Regions from separate parts of the Paenarthrobacter sp. Y-19 genome, predicted to be linked through region 3. Evidence: riboswitches for the same ligand, from Rfam matches in the RefSeq annotation. Region 3 holds a riboswitch; each other region holds the start of a gene.
What was found. A riboswitch is a leader RNA that binds a small molecule or an ion and turns the genes downstream of it on or off. The one in region 3 is predicted to bind thiamine pyrophosphate.

Region 1 (5,377 bases), 1.3 Mb from region 3:
CCAGCCGCATGGCGGCAAGGGAACCGAGGACAAATCGGTGCGGCAGCTTTGCCTTCTGCGCAAGTGCATCCGCCAGGTCCGTCGGGTCGGTGCAGGACATCAGCAGGATCGCGGGGAGGGCGATCGCCAAACCGCGCAGCATGAAGCCGAGCCCCAGCTCAAGGGAACCTTCACTGATGGACCAGAGTCCGACGTCGAGCAGTACCGCGCCGCTGTCAGCGGCCACAATCGCGGTGCTCCAGCCCCCTATCGCCGCCGCTATGATCAGCGGCCAGGCGCGCTGCCAGAGAAGGCGGAGTGTGAGGCCGGCCAAGGGGAAGAGCGCCAATTCCGCGATGAGAGCCGTGGACGCGGAAACCCAGTCGATGGACAGGGCCAGCACCAGGGAGATAAGGAAGACGGCCACGAACTTCGCCAACGGGTTTGCCCGGGTCAGGAGTGCGTGGTTGCCGCGCAGGCTCAATGCGTCCCTCATGCCGCACCCGCTTCCTGGGGCGCCGTCTCACCTTGGGACACCGGCCCGAGCCGCAGTTCCGTCCCGCCCAGTACGGCACTGAATTCCTGGTCGTGGGTCACGGAAACCACGGCGGTACCGGCGTCCAGCAACTCCGAGAGGAACGAGGCCAGCTCGGCCCAGGTATTGGCGTCCTGTCCGAAGGTGGGCTCATCGAGGACAAGTACCTTCGGGTGCGCCGCCAACACCGTAGCCACTGAAAGCCTGCGTTTCTCACCGCCGGACAGTGTATAGGGATTGGCATCCACCAGATGGGAGAGCCTCAGCCGCTCCACCAATTCGTCCACGCGTTCCCCGCCGTGGCCCAGGTGCCTGGGGCCGAACATGAGCTCATCCAGGACCTTGCCCGTGACGAACTGGTGCTCCGGTTCCTGGAAGACCGTGCCGATCCTGGAGATGAGCTGATCGGCCTTCCATTTGTACGGGTCGATGCCCGCTCCCTCCGATAGCCCGACGCCGGCGCTCACCATGCCGTCCACCGGCGCCAGAAGGCCGGCCAACGTCAGCGCAAAAGTGGACTTCCCGGCACCATTGGGCCCGGTAATGGTCAACGCCTGGCCAGCACGGACCTGGGCGGTGATGTCCCTCTGCACCGGAACCGGAGGGATGGTTCGGAAGCGCTTCCGCCTGGGCTTTTCCCGGGACACGGCCAGGTCCTGCGCTGCAAGGAGGAGTTCGTTTGTCCCGGTCGTCCGGGCGCGCGCCCTTGTGGCGGGAACGTAGCCGGGAACCCATACGCCCGCCGTCATCAGCATGGAGCGCGCCTGGGTGAGGACCTGCTCCGGCGGACCATCCAGGAGGACTCCCGGGGTGCCTGATTGCGGGCCTGCGGTACCGGGCTGCAGGACCACGATCCTGTCCACCAGGTCCTTCCACACGGACACCCTGTGCTCCACCACCACCAGCGTGGCGCCGGTCTTGTCCAGGCAGCGGGCCACGGCGTCGCGGACCTCGAGGACCCCTGCAGGATCGAGGTTGGCCGTGGGTTCGTCCAGCAGGATCAAGCCTGGCCGCATCGCCAAAATGCCGGCCAGCGCGAGGCGCTGCTTCTGTCCCCCGGAAAGTGCCGCCGTCGGGTGGTCCAATGCCAAACCGCCGCCTGATGCGGTACGCAAGCCGACGTCGTCGAGCGCTTCATGCACCCGGGACCAGATCTCCTCGCGCGGCACGGCAAGGTTCTCCGCGCCGAAGGCAACGTCGTCGCCCACCCGGGAGAGAACCACCTGCGTTTCGGGATCCTGCTGCATCAGCCCGGCGCGGCCACGCTGCTCGCGGGCAGTGACGCCGTCGATCAGCAGCGAACCGGTCTCATCAGAGTCGTCTTCCTCGTCACCCAGCACCCCGGCGAGGGCGTGCAGGAGCGTGGACTTGCCGGCCCCCGAAGGGCCCAGCAACAGGACGCGTTCCCCCGGTTCAATGCGGAGGTCAAGGCCCTGGATGGCAGGCTGGGCCCGGCCGGCATGCCGCCATCCCCACCCCTCGGCGGAGATGGCGGCAGGCCGGACCGTGCCGCTGTGTGTGGCAGGCATCAGTTGAAGACTGGCTCCGAAGCGGCCTTCCGCGACGCGAAGGAACTCAGGACACCCGTCGTGGCCAGACCGCGGGTGGCGATCCAGGACAGGCCGCCGGCGATCACTGCACCGGAGATGGTGGTGAAAGTGATGTACGTCAGCTTGTCGATGGCCTCGTAGGCGATATTCCAGCCCCAGGGCAGGAACGAATCGTTCAGGCCACAGAAGAGGCCCGCGCCTGCGCCCGCGAGGAGTGCGGTGGGCAGGTTGAACTTCTTGTAGCGGAACGCGGCGAAGATGAGCTCGGCGCCAAGGCCTTGGAGGATGCCGGAGATGAGCACCGTGGTGCCGTACTGCGAACCCATGATGAGCTCACCCGTGGCTGCGACGGCCTCGCAGAAAAGAGCTGCGCCGGGCTTTCGGATAATGAGCATGCCCAGGACTGCGGGGATCATCCAGCCACCGGCGATCAGGCCGGTAAGGGGCGGGTACGCCGCATTCATGGGGATGGATACCAGTGCCGCGCCCTGGGACCAGGCCCAGAAAATCACGCCGCCGGCGATGGCGATGAGGGCCGCCACCACGATGTCTACAACACGCCAGCTATAACTGGTCTTCTTCACGTTTACCGTGGTCATTTTTCTGCCTCCTGAGGTTACAGGAGGGGAAAGTGCTCCCCGGAATCCGCCTGGCTTGCGCCGTCCGGCTCCGGACACTCTGAGAAGCTCGACTCCCTTGCGCCGGTACTAACCGGATCAGGTTCGAGGGTCTGCGGCTGTCCGCACTCTCAGCGCCCTCGCGTCTCCTGCATCGCTGCAAGGTCCGACGGCGGCGCTCCCCTGTCGTTATCAAATCTGCCCTGATGGGCGGGTTCAGTTTACACCTCCGCGTACGGCCCGCTCTGGGCCGCGGTCACAATCCTGTTGCGAGGCCCACTCTGCGCCCTATCCCCACGCCTAAACACGCACAGCAGGCCCCACAACAAACGGGAGTACGTTGCGAGGCCCACTCAGCACCCCATCCCCACGCCATAGCACGCACACCAGGCCCCACAACAAACGAGGGTGCGTTGCGAGGCCCACTCTGCGCCCTATCCCCACACCTAAACACGCACACCAGGCCCCACAACAATCGAGGGTGCGTTGCGAGGCCCACTCTGCGCCCCATCCCCACGCCTAAACACGCACACCAGGCCCCACAACAACAGGAGTGCATTGCGAGGCCCACTCTGCGCCCTATCCCCGCGCCTAAACACGCACAGCAGGCCCCACAACGCACCTGCAAGAATGGCCTGATGACGGATCGTCCAGGCTCCCACGCACCCGTGGCCGAGCCACGCCTCGCTGCCAGCGTGATTCTGCTCCGCGACGCCACCTCGGGGCTAGAGGCATTTGTCCAGCACAGAGTCAGCACCATGGACTTCGCGGCAGGAATGGTGGTCTTTCCGGGCGGCCGGGTGGACGCTGTGGATCAGTCCGGCTGGGACTACCCCGGGGAACTGCTGCGCAGCCATGCGTTGTCCTGGGCGCAGAGTTCGATTTCCGCGGACACAGCGTTGGCGGAGAGGAACGCGGGAATGGTGCTCACGGCAGCAATCCGCGAAGTCCAGGAAGAAGCCGGGCTGGGCATCGAGCCCGGAGACCTGCGCCCCTGGGCCAACTGGATCACGCCCATAGACATGCCCAAGCGCTTCGACACCTACTTCTATGTGGCCAAGCCGGCACCGGAAGCGCAGCCCCGGCATCAAACCACGGAGGCTTGGCAGTCGCTGTGGATGCCGGTGTCCGGAATCCTGGAAGCGGAAGCCGCAGGGCACTTGAAGCTGATGCCACCCACCTACTATCTGCTGAAGGAAATCGCTGTCCTCGATTCCGTAGAGGCAGTGTGGTCCGCCGAGCACCCGGTCGTCCCGGTTCTGGCTCCGGTCGGGTCCTTGGCAGCGTTTCTCAAGGAGCGGGAAAACCGCGGGTAGCCGTGCCGTGCAGCTAGGCTGGTGCCATGAACCTCTTTTTCAAGCTGCTGGGCGCCGGGGTAAGCCTCGGTGCAGGCTTTGTCGGTACCAAACTCGTCAACAAAGGCTGGGAAAAGGCCACGGGCAACAAGCCGCCCACAGGCAACGATGACATGGAGACGAGCCTCCGCTCGGCTCTGACCTTCGCGCTGATTTCCGCTTTCGTGAGCACGCTGATCCAGGTCCTTGCCAGCCGCGGCACCCAGCGGGCGATTGCCCGCTTCGCGAAGTCCCAGGACATCGTCTAAGCATCACCCAACAAGCAACGCGGGGTCACTTATGGCCCATCCCCATGGGGGTAATGGGCCATAAGTGACCCCGCGTTGCTTTAAGGTTCCGCGTTGCTTTAAGGTTCGGAGGGCTCCTGGCCGGCGGCGGCCCTTTGGACCACGGCTTCGAGTTCGTCCTTGGTGAGCTTCTCGCGGTGCCCGTGTTTGGTCCGGTACGCGGAGCGCCCCACCATGTGGGCGGACACCGGCGCGGTGAGAAGCTGGAAAATCCATGCCACCAGCAGGACGGGCCACACCCACCAAGTACGCATCTGCAGGCCGATCGCTGCGAGCATCAGGAACAAGCCCAACACCTGCGGCTTGGTGGCTGCGTGCATGCGGCTCATGAGGTCCGGGAACCTCAGCAGGCCGATCGCGGCACCCAGAGACATCAGGGCGCCCACTATGAGGAACACCGCGGTCACCATGTCGATGACCAGGTCCACTCCGGTGGCGTCAGGACTCATTGCTTTGCTCCCTTCGCTCGGCCACGAACCGGGCAACCGTCACTGAGCCGATGAAACCGATCACCGCGAGGGCCACCAGCAGCATCAGGTTGTTGAGGTGTTGGTTCACGGCCATGTCGATGGCGAGGGCAGCACCAAGGATGGCCAGCAGGACATCGGAAGCAAGGACGCGGTCCAGCAAAGATGGCCCAATCGCGATGCGCACGATCGCACCTGCAGCGGCGAGGCTGAGGATCACCGCCGTGGCCACCAGAACAAATTCCTTCACAGCGTTGCCCCTTCCATGCCGGGCCGGGCTTCTGCCTTCAGGGCCTCGACTTCTTCCCGCGTTCCCATGATGCGGATCAGCCCTGCCTCAATGTTCTGCGTCTCCCGGCGGATCTTGTCGATGTCCGCTTCTTCGTAGATGTTCAGCGCGTGCAGGTAGAGCGTGGAGGTGGAGCGGTCCACCTCCACCACCAGCGAGCCGGGGATCAGCGAGATGACATGCCCTGTAGCCGTCACCATAAGGTCAGAGTGGCTTCGCAACGGAACAGCGACGACGGCGCTGCGCACCTTGGGTCCCTTGACCACCGCCAGGTACAGCACCAGGAAGCTTGCTGCCA
Region 2 (5,377 bases), 370 kb from region 3:
AGGGTAGCCCGAAACCGGCAGATAGTCTTGGACGCTTCCGGCTCCAAGCGATGCTGTCAGTGCGGCGGATGGCCAGCTGTTGCTGGCCATTAGCTTCTTGGCGGCCCGGGGAGGCAGGCGGTGGGGCGGTCGACGGCAGCCATCAACACCCCCGTAGCCCATTTGGGCCTGTTACCGTCTAAGGTATAAAGACGGTAACAAGGAAGGGGCAAGCTATGAGCGATTGGTCGCTACCCGAGCGGTTCGACGTCGGCGACGGTACGGTGCGATGGAACTCGGTCGGCGAGGGCCCGGCTCTCGTTCTGATGCACGGCACACCCTTCTCGTCGTACATCTGGAGAGACATCGCCCCGGTGCTTGCTCGTGATCACCGGGTCTACGTCTGGGACATGCTCGGATTCGGACAGTCGACCCGCAACGCGCCGGACGTGAGCCTCCGGCAGCAGGCGACGATCTTCGTCGAACTCCTCGAGCACTGGGGGGTCTCAGCGCCTCGGGTCGTGGCGCACGACGTCGGCGGCGCGGTCGCGCTGCGGGCGACGCTCCTGCACGACGTGAACTTCGAGTCGCTCACGCTCATCGATGCCGCGACGGTGAGTGGGTGGGGCGCCGGCGGGTTCTTCCAAACCGTCCACCAGCACCCCGAGGCCTTCGAGGCGCTCCCCGACTGGGCTAGCGCTGCCCTGATCGACGCCAAGATCCGGTCCGGCAGTCACGTGGGTCTGCGTGCAGACGCCCTGGCTTCGTACACGGGCCAGTGGGCGGGTGCGGAAGGGGCACGGGCGTTCTACCGGCAGTACACCCAAGGCGGCGAGGAGAACACCGACGAGCTACAGGATCGACTCCGGCTGTTGGACATCCCGATCCACGTGGTCTGGGGCTCGGAAGATGCGTGGCTGGGTGTCGACTACGCCCATCGGCTCGTCACGGCGCTTCCGGATCACGCGCGGTTCTCGATCATCGAGGGAGCCGGGCACATGGTGCCGGAGGATCGGCCCGGCGAACTCCTCAGGCTGCTGAGCGCGTGAACGCCGTGCAGTCCGCCGTGCCCGAGGAGCTGCGTGTCGTCGTGGAGTTTTGCAACAGCGCCACACTGCTGCACGGCACCGACGCCCTGGCGACCATCCGTGACGGGCGGGAGTGGCTGGTCCGGCATGGATGGGACGGGGAGCCCACGCTCGAGCATCTCATCTCGTTGCGCGACGCCCGCGAGGTCATGCGCGCGTTCCTGGCCGACCGTACCGACACGGCAGCGCGATCCGCCCTGAACCAGCTCGCTCAGGAGCACTGGGCAGGCCCCCACGTCGACGACGACGGGCGGCTCGCGCTGACCCCGTCGGCCGCCCTGCCGGTCTCGCCGGCAGGAGCAGCGGTCGGGGCGCTCCTGCTCCACGGCTTGACCGGCTCGGGGCAGCGGCTCAGGACCTGCGCGTCGGAAGCGTGCAGGTGGGTGTTCTACGACAGTTCACGGTCCAGGACCCGGACCTGGTGCGACATGAACACGTGCGGGGCGCGGAGCAAGATGCGCCAGTACCGCGATCGGCTCACCTGAATCTGATCCGATCCGGTGGGTGGGCTGCGGCATCTGCAAGCCCCGACTCACCCTGTCGCCACAACCTGCCGATACCGCGACGGTCTGCGTGCCTGGGACTGTTGTTTGGAGAACCGTTACGCGGCGGCGTCCAGGGCTTCGAGCAGCGACTTGGCTGCCGCCGTCGGATCTTCCGCCTCGGTAATGGCGCGAACGACGACGATACGGCTGGCGCCCGCAGCGAGCACCTGCTCGACGTTGCCGAGATCGATTCCGCCGATCGCAAACCACGGCACCTCCACGGCGCCTCCGGTGGTCTCCTCCGCACGCTTGATCGCTTCCGCGGCATATGTGACCAGGCCGGTTCCCACCGCCTCACGGCCGGGTTTGGTGGGGGTCGCCCAGACGGGACCAACGCAGAAATAGTCCAGTCCAGGCTCGCACGGCGAAGCCGTGATCGCGGCATTTACCTGCTCAGGTGTATGGGTGGAGAGACCAATCGAAGCGGGGCGGGGAAGGAAGGTGCGGGCAATCTCCAGCGGGAGGTCCTTCTGGCCCACATGGAACACCGGAGCCCCGGAAACACTGGCAATATCCGCCCGGTCGTTGACCGCCCAGAGCCGCCCGTGCCGTTCTGCGACGCCACGCAGGATCGCCAGCAATTCCAATTCCTCGGCGGCTTCGATCGTCTTGTCACGGAGTTGGATGATGTCCACCCCGCCCTGGAACGCGGCGTCGGCAAAGTCTTCGAAATCGCCTTGGCGCTTGCGCGCATCAGTGCACAGGTAGAGGCGGGCGCTGGCGAGGGCAGAGTGCTGGGTCATGGAATCCACAGTAGTTCCTCTAAACTGGGCACGTACTGCGGGAGCCGTGACCTACGTCTTTATGACCGTCCGGCTGAGAGGGCTTCAGAGCCGACCGCTTGACCTGATCCGGCTAGTACCGGCGTAGGGAAGGAAACAGATGGCAGAAGCCATTCACGCGGATGTTGCCGTTATCGGCGGAGGCGTCATCGGACTGGGCATCGCCCACCAGGCTCGGAAGCTGGGCCGCTCCGTAGCACTCATCGATCCGGCACCCGCCACCGGTGCGACATTTGCTGCTGCCGGAATGTTGGCGCCCGTGAGCGAGCTGCACTACCAGGAAGAAGACCTCCTGGAGCTCATGCTCGAGTCATCCCGGTTGTGGCCTTCGTTTGCCGGCGGCCTTCACCGGCCTGTGGAAGATACCGGATACCGCACGACGCCGACCCTCGCCGTGGGTGCCGATGCCGCCGACCGCCGCGCGCTCGCGGACCTTCGCACCGTCCAGCTCGCGGCGGGCCTGGGGGTCGAACCGTTGCCGTTGCGGACCGCCAGGGAACGCGAACCGCTCCTTAGCCCGCAAATTTCCTGTGCCTTTGATATACCCGCCGATCACCAGGTGGATCCACGGAAGCTGGCGGAGTGCCTCATGGCAGGGCTGGCCGCGCATTCATCCGGCGATGGCACGTGGGTAGGCGGCGCCAGGGAAGGATTTGCCGTTGCAGAGTCCGCGCACGGCCTGTTGTGGGACGGGGACCAGGTAGCCGGAGTGGAGCTCGAATCCGGCAAATCCGTCGTGGCCGGCGAAACCGTGGTGGCCAACGGGCTGGGCGCCCCCGCGCTCGCCGGCCTTCCTGAGGGTCTTGAACTTCCGGTCAGGCCGGTCTACGGGGACATCCTCAGGCTTCGGGTCCCCGCGCACCTCCAACCGCTGCTCACTGCCACTGTTCGTGGCATGGTCCGCGGGGTGCCCGTTTACATCGTTCCCAGGGACGACGGAACCGTAGTCATCGGAGCTACCCAACGGGAGGACGGCTTGTCGGCGGCCTCCAACGCAGTCTCTGCCGGCGGGGTTTACCAGCTCCTTAGGGACGCCCAGGTATTGGTTCCCGCGGTGGCCGAACTTGAACTCCTGGAAGCAACTGCGCGCGCCAGGCCAGGGACTCCGGATAACGCTCCGTTGCTGGGCCGCGTAGCCGGTTCAAGCGGGGACATCGCAGGCCTGGTGGTGGCCACCGGGTTCTTCCGGCATGGCGTCCTCCTGACCCCCGCGGCCGCCATGATCGTGGGGGAGCTGCTCACCGGTTCCCCTGATCCCCGCTGGTCCATCTTCCGGCCCGACCGTTTCAGTGCAACCGCGCGTCGCTCTCAACTCCACAGCAAGGAAACAGTATGAACATCAAACTCAACGGCGCCGTCCGCCAGGTGCCCGCCGACGCCTCCGTCAGCACGCTCGTCACGGCCGTCACCGGCCGCGTACTCGACCACCGTGGACAGGCGGCCGACGGCGGGAAGCTGGGTGTCGCCGTCGCCCGCAATTCCGAGGTGGTGCCGCGCAGCCAGTGGGCGGCTACTCCGCTGGCCGACGGCGATGAACTCGAACTCGTTACCGCAGTACAGGGAGGCTGAACCATGACCACAGCAAGCACCGAAATCCGTACTGACGCCTTGGTGATCGACGGCGTCGAATTCGGGTCCCGCCTGATCATGGGAACGGGAGGTGCGCCGAGCCTGGACGGGCTCGGAGCCGCGCTCCTGGCATCCGGAACCGAGCTCACCACCGTGGCCATGCGACGCTATTCGCCGGCCGAAACCGGTTCGCTGTTCCAGCTGCTGGTGGACAACAACATCCGGGTCCTCCCGAACACCGCAGGCTGTTTCACGGCGAAGGACGCCGTGATGACGGCGGAACTGGCACGCGAGGCGCTGGAGACCGACTGGGTCAAGCTGGAAGTCATCGCGGACGAGCACACGCTGCTCCCTGACGCTGTTGAACTGGTGGACGCCACCGAGCAATTGGTGAACCGCGGCTTCAAAGTGTTCGCCTACACCAACGACGATCCCGTGCTTGCCCTCCGCCTCGAGAACCTCGGCGCCACGGCAGTCATGCCGCTGGGCTCGCCCATCGGGACCGGCCTGGGCATCCTGAACCCGCACAACATAGAACTCATCGTGTCCCGGGCCTCCGTGCCGGTGGTGCTGGACGCCGGGATCGGAACAGCTTCCGACGCCGCACTTGCCATGGAACTGGGCTGTGACGCGGTCCTGCTGGCGACCGCAGTGACCCGCGCGCAGAACCCTGTGCAGATGGGTCAAGCCTTCAAACACGCCGTCATCGCCGGTAGGCTGGCCAAACAGGCAGGCCGGATTCCGCGTCGTGAGCACGCCTTGGCGTCCTCGGCCATGGAAGGCCGGGCGGAGTTCCTCTAAAGCCGGGTTTCTCCCGGGCCGGGTTCCCCGCAACGAAGGAGCAACCATGGTTAACAGGAAAGAACCGGTGCCCCCGGCAGCGGTCGAAGCCGCTCTCAAGGACCTCCCGGGGTGGAAGCTCCAAAACGGCCTCGTAACCGTTTACAAGACGTCGACGGCGGCCGAGGCTTTGGCCCTCATCGCGGCCATTGGACAGATCGCCGAAGAGCAGAACCACCATCCGGATCTTGACTGGCGGTACAACAGGGTCTTCCTGCGTTACGTGTCCCATGACGCCGGCGGACAGGTAACCCAACGCGACCTTGCTGCTGCCGCCTCCGTAAGTGAGGCAGCATCGGCCACGGGTGCCCTCGCTGAGCCGGGTCGCTATCCGGGCGCCGAGGGCCCTTAAACAGCAGTGACCATCACCCGTGGGTGATGGTCACTGCTGTTTTTCGAGCCTAGAGCCGCAGGGCCTTGGTCAGCGCCTCAGTATCATGCTTGGTGCGGGTCCGTCCCAGATAGACCACAATGCCCGCTGCCGCTGCACTTCCGAGCACGATTGGCAGGACCCAGGGGATCCATGTCGCGCCCGGCTGGTAGCCCAGTCCGGCACTGATGAAAGCAATCCAGC
Region 3 (5,377 bases):
CACCGAGGCTGACGTCGATGCCACCGTCCGGGAGATCCGCCGTGCCCTCCTGGACGCGGACGTCGCCGTGTCCGTGGTCCGCGAGTTCACAGGCCGCATCCGTGAACGCGCCCTGGGTGCCGAGGTTTCGGGAGCGCTGAACCCGAGCCAGCAGATCGTCAAGATCGTCAATGAGGAACTCAAAGAGATCCTCGGCGGCGAGACGCGCCGCATCCGTCTGGCCAAAACCGGCCCCACCATCATCATGCTGGCCGGCCTTCAGGGTGCCGGTAAGACCACCCTCGCAGGCAAGCTTTCCAAGTGGCTCAAGGCCCAGGGCCACAGCCCCATGCTGGTGGCGTGCGACCTTCAGCGCCCTAATGCAGTGACCCAGCTCCAGGTAGTTGGCCAGCGCGCCGGTGTCCCGGTGTTCGCCCCGCACCCGGGTGCCACCTCCGAACTTGAGCACCCCGCCGGTGACCCGGTTGCCGTAGCCAAGGCCGGCGTCGAGGAAGCCCGCCAGAAGCTTCACGACGTCGTGATCGTGGACACCGCCGGCCGCCTCGGCGTGGACGCCGAGATGATGGACCAGGCCCGTCGCATCCGCCAGGCGATCATTCCCAACGAAGTCCTTTTTGTCATCGACTCCATGATCGGCCAGGACGCCGTCAACACGGCGATGGCGTTCGATGAAGGCGTCAACTTCACCGGCATCGTGCTTTCGAAGCTCGACGGCGACGCCCGCGGTGGTGCCGCACTTTCCGTTGCGTCGGTCACCGGTAAGCCAGTCATGTTCGCGTCAACGGGCGAAGGCCTTGACGATTTCGAACTCTTCCACCCGGACCGGATGGCTTCCCGCATCCTGGACATGGGTGACGTACTTACCCTGATCGAACAGGCTGAGAAGGCGTGGGACAAGGACGAAGCAGCCCGGATGGCGAAGAAATTCGCCGACCAGGAAGACTTCACCCTTGACGACTTCCTGGCCCAGATGCAGCAGATCCGCAACATGGGCTCCATGAAGAAGATGCTCATGATGATGCCGGGTGCGCAGAACATCCGCCAGCAGCTTGAGAACTTCGACGAAAAAGAGATCGACCGCGTCGAAGCGATCGTCCGTTCCATGACCCCGCACGAGCGTGTGGCTCCCAAGATCATCAACGGCTCACGCCGCGCCCGTATCGCCAAGGGTTCAGGTGTCCATGTTTCCGAGGTCAACGGCCTGCTGGAGCGTTTCGCCCAGGCCCAGAAGATGATGAAGAAGCTGGCCCAGGGCGGCGGCATGCCGGGCATGCCCGGAATGCCCGGCCTCGGTGGTCCCGGTGGAGGACGCAAGAACGGGAAGAACGCGCCCAAGAAGAAGGCGCGGTCGGGCAACCCGGCCAAGGCTGCCCAGGAACTGCGTGACGCAGAAGCCAAGCGGGCCAATGCGGCCTCGGCGGCTCCCACAGGCGCGGCCTTCGGCCAGGGCGCAGCGGACTTCGACCCGTCCTCGCTCAACCTTCCCAAGGGTTTCGACAAGTTCCTCGGTAAATAACCGTGCCGACATCCCGGCCCCGCGTCGGAGCCGGGATGTCAGAGCCGTCGAATAGGCTGAACCAATGCATAAGCAGCGCGTAGTCTTCCTTCACGGCCTGGGCAGTTTTGGTGCTGCGGCCTGGCCGAAGCAGCACGGCATGGCGCTTGGCTATGATGCACTTTTTCTCCGGAGGCACGGTTTTGATCCGGTCGCGGACCCGGCGGAATCCAACGTCGCTGCCGACGTCGCCATCGTGATTGGTGCCTTGGCTGATTCAGGGGGCGGCCACGTCGTAGCGCACGAGCAAGGCGCGATCTCCGCCATGTTGGCGGCCGTTGAGCGCCCTGATCTTGTGCATTCGCTTTCCTTGGTGGAGCCCGCCTGTTTGTCCCTGACTGCTGAGCTTGCCGCTACCGCTTCATATCGGGCGCTGATGGAACCGCTGTTTGAGGTGCGGGGCCAGCTCAACGACGCCGATTACCAGCGTGAGTATTTCCTCCGCGCGTTTTCCGCCGAAACGGGAGGGCTCGACTCTCCCGAGGCCCGGCGTTCTGCCCGCAGGCTCCGGCTCCAAGCTCCGCCGTGGGAAGCTCCACTGCACATTGTTCCTGGTGTTCCCACCCTGGTTCTTACGGGTGGTTGGGAGCCGCTGTACGAGGAAATCGCCGCGTACCTCCAGGAGACCGGTGCCCTCCGCCGTGTGGCAGCAGGCGGGCACCGGCCCCAGGACTCACCCGACGGCGATCACATCATCCGCTCGTTCGTCGCAGAGGTGGGACGGGCCAGGTCAGTTCAGGCTTCCTGACTGCGTGGTCCCATCGATCGGCTCCGGCGTCCGTGCGGAGGCCACCTGGAGCTCCGGCAGGTAGACCTTTCCACCGGAGGCGAGGAACTCCGCACTTTTTTCCCGCATCCCGCTGTACATTCCTGCGATCGCCGCTTGGGATTCTGCTGAACCGTATTCGTCGCGGATGTCCTGGCTGATGCGCATGGAACAGAACTTGGGTCCGCACATTGAGCAGAAGTGCGCCGTTTTGGCGGGTTCGGCCGGCAGCGTTTCATCGTGGAACGACTCGGCCGTCACAGGATCGAGGGACAGGGCAAACTGGTCCCTCCACCGGAACTCGAAGCGCGCCTTGGAAAGTGCGTCGTCGCGCTCATGTGCGCCGGGGTGCTCCTTGGCAAGGTCCGCCGCATGCGCCGCGATCTTATACGTGATCACCCCTGTTTTGACATCGTCTTTGTTGGGTAGGCCCAGGTGTTCCTTAGGCGTGACGTAGCAGAGCATGGCCGTACCGTAGCGGGCGATCTCCGTGGCACCGATGGCTGAGGTGATGTGGTCGTAGCCGGGGGCGACGTCGGTTACCAGCGGACCCAGGGTGTAGAACGGTGCCCCTTTGCAGAGTTCCTGCTGCCGTTCCACATTTTCGCGGACCAGGTGGAACGGGATATGCCCGGGACCTTCCACCATCACCTGCACGTCGAATTCCCAGGCGCGCTGTGTGAGTTCGGCCAGGGTGTCCAGTTCCGCGAATTGTGCGGCGTCGTTGGCGTCAGCGGTAGCGCCGGGACGCAGGCCGTCGCCGAGGGAAAACGCGACGTCGTACTTGGCAAAAATTTCGCACAACTCGTCGAAGTGCGTGTACAGGAAGTTCTCCTGGTGGTGGGCCAGGCACCACCCCGCCATGATGGACCCGCCACGGGAAACTATGCCTGTCACGCGGTTGGCGGTCAGCGGTACGTACCTGAGCAGTACACCGGCATGGATCGTCATGTAGTCCACGCCTTGCTCGCACTGTTCGATCACTGTGTCACGGAAGATTTCCCACGTGAGCTTGTTGGCTTCTCCATTGACCTTTTCCAGCGCCTGGTAGATGGGAACGGTGCCGATCGGAACAGGGGAGTTGCGGATCAGCCACTCGCGGGTGGTGTGGATGTCGTCGCCGGTTGACAAGTCCATGACGGTGTCCGCGCCCCACTGCGTAGCCCACTGAAGCTTGTCCACTTCTTCGGCAATTGAACTGGTGACGGCCGAATTGCCGATGTTGGCGTTGATCTTCACCAGGAAGGCCTTGCCGATAATCATGGGCTCGGATTCGGGGTGGTTGATGTTGTTGGGAATGATCGCGCGGCCGGCGGCGACCTCGCTGCGGACCAGTTCGACATCGCAATTCTCGCGCAGCGCCACGAAGCGCATCTCAGGCGTCACCAGGCCTTGCCGTGCGTAGTGCATCTGGGTGACGGTCTTACCCTCGGCGGCGCGGCGTGGCACCGGTTGCGCGCCCTTCCACTCGGCTGAGGCGGCCCCGCGGCGAACAGCCGACTTGCCGTCGTCGAGCAGGTTCCGTTCGCGGCCGGAATAGGCCTCAGTGTCGCCGCGGGACTCGATCCATGCGGCCCGGAACGGTTCCAGGCCCACGACGGGATCGCTGCCCGGGCCTGCCGTCCGGTACACCTGCAGTGGTGCGTTGGCTTGGCCATTGGGGGAGGGCTCCAGCGCGATTTCCGTCACGGGGACGCGGATTCCGGCGTCATGGTCTTCAAGCCATGCCAGCGAATGGGACCTCAGGGACTGCGTAACAGGCTCGTTTTGGGCAGGGCTGGACTCGTTTTGGGCAGGGCTGTGCTGTGTTTTGGTGGTGCTCAAAGGATTACTCACTTCCTTCGCCGGCATTACCCGGACAGGTTCAACGGTCGCAGGCTGCCTCAGCCCGATCTCAGCCCCTGCAAGGGCCCCCGTGTGGTCGTAGACGAAGCTACCACAGCTGGCAGGGGGCGCCCAGTCACATCAGTCCGCCGAAGCCTGCCGCCCCGCTGCGGATTAGGCTTTTGCCATGGCCAACATCATTGAATTCAGCGGACCCGTGCTCGTGGCGGCAGATGACGTGCGCCAAGGAATGTGGTCTGTTGGGGGAGCGCTGACGTTTGAAAAGCCGTCGTCCCCTCCCGACAAGGTACTGGACGGTTGGGTCCTGCCGGGTTTCGTGGATGCCCACTGCCATATCGGCTTGGGCGCCGGTGGGGCCGTGGACGACGCCACCACCCTCGCGCAGGCCCAGGCCGACCTCGCTTCGGGAACCCTGCTGATCCGCGACTGCGGATCTCCCAGCGACACACGTTGGGTGCAGCCGCGGACGGACTTGCCCCGCCTTATCAGGTCCGGCCGCCACATCGCCCGAAGCCGTCGGTACCTGCGCGGATTGGGCCATGAGATTGAACCGGAACAGCTGGTGGAGACCGTCCGTAAGGAGGCCCGCGACGGCGACGGTTGGGTGAAGCTCGTAGGCGACTGGATCGACCGGGGCATTGGCGACCTGGCGCCCTCTTTTCCGGCAAAGCTGGTCAAGGACGCCGTAGCTGCCGCCCACGAGGAAGGTGCCAGGGTCACGGCGCACTGCTTTGCGGAGGACACAATCGACGACATGCTGGATGCCAACATCGACTGCATCGAACATGCCACTGGCCTTCTGCCCCGGCACATCCCACGGCTGGTGGAGCAGTCAGTGCCGATCGTTCCCACGTTGGTGAACATTGCGACCTTTCCGGAGATCGCCGCCCAGGCGGCGCCAAAGTTCCCCGGGTACGCGGACCACATGACGCGGTTGTGGGAGCGCCGGCGTGAGCGGGTCCTTGAGGCTTTCGAGGCCGGGGTGGCGATCTACGCGGGAACGGATGCGGGCAGCGTGATCAAGCACGGCCGCATCGCGGACGAAATGCATGAACTGCACGACGCCGGCCTGCCGCCCGCCGCGGTCCTGGATGCCGCTGCGTGGGGCGCCCGCAAGTGGCTGGGAGCCGACGCCATCAGCGAAGGCGCCAGTGCCGACGTCGTTCTCTGCCATGACGATCCCCGGCACGACCTACGGACGGTATCCGGGC

Region 1: linked by a shared signal. The riboswitch ahead of PYR64_RS16985 (ECF transporter S component) and the one ahead of thiC (phosphomethylpyrimidine synthase ThiC) in region 3 are both predicted to bind thiamine pyrophosphate.
Region 2: linked by a shared signal. The riboswitch ahead of thiO (glycine oxidase ThiO) and the one ahead of thiC (phosphomethylpyrimidine synthase ThiC) in region 3 are both predicted to bind thiamine pyrophosphate.

The regions. Positions count from the first base shown of each region.
Region 1 is NZ_CP119414.1:3,627,237-3,632,613, forward strand. It holds gene PYR64_RS16975 (energy-coupling factor transporter transmembrane component T) at 1-475, opposite strand, end outside; gene PYR64_RS16980 (ABC transporter ATP-binding protein) at 472-2,043, opposite strand; gene PYR64_RS16985 (ECF transporter S component) at 2,043-2,663, opposite strand; TPP riboswitch at 2,740-2,876, opposite strand; gene PYR64_RS16990 (NUDIX hydrolase) at 3,320-3,997, shown strand; gene PYR64_RS16995 (DUF4235 domain-containing protein) at 4,024-4,284, shown strand; gene mnhG (monovalent cation/H(+) antiporter subunit G) at 4,383-4,772, opposite strand; gene PYR64_RS17005 (monovalent cation/H+ antiporter complex subunit F) at 4,762-5,040, opposite strand; gene PYR64_RS17010 (Na+/H+ antiporter subunit E) at 5,037-5,377, opposite strand, start outside.
Region 2 is NZ_CP119414.1:2,700,206-2,705,582, reverse strand. It holds gene PYR64_RS12640 (alpha/beta fold hydrolase) at 216-1,028, shown strand; gene PYR64_RS12635 (CGNR zinc finger domain-containing protein) at 1,070-1,552, shown strand; gene thiE (thiamine phosphate synthase) at 1,669-2,355, opposite strand; TPP riboswitch at 2,383-2,502, shown strand; gene thiO (glycine oxidase ThiO) at 2,495-3,730, shown strand; gene thiS (sulfur carrier protein ThiS) at 3,727-3,963, shown strand; gene PYR64_RS12615 (thiazole synthase) at 3,967-4,764, shown strand; gene PYR64_RS12610 (4a-hydroxytetrahydrobiopterin dehydratase) at 4,811-5,155, shown strand; gene PYR64_RS12605 (membrane protein) at 5,205-5,377, opposite strand, start outside.
Region 3 is NZ_CP119414.1:2,334,694-2,340,070, reverse strand. It holds gene ffh (signal recognition particle protein) at 1-1,516, shown strand, start outside; gene PYR64_RS11025 (alpha/beta hydrolase) at 1,581-2,303, shown strand; gene thiC (phosphomethylpyrimidine synthase ThiC) at 2,286-4,145, opposite strand; TPP riboswitch at 4,141-4,248, opposite strand; gene PYR64_RS11015 (amidohydrolase family protein) at 4,333-5,377, shown strand, end outside.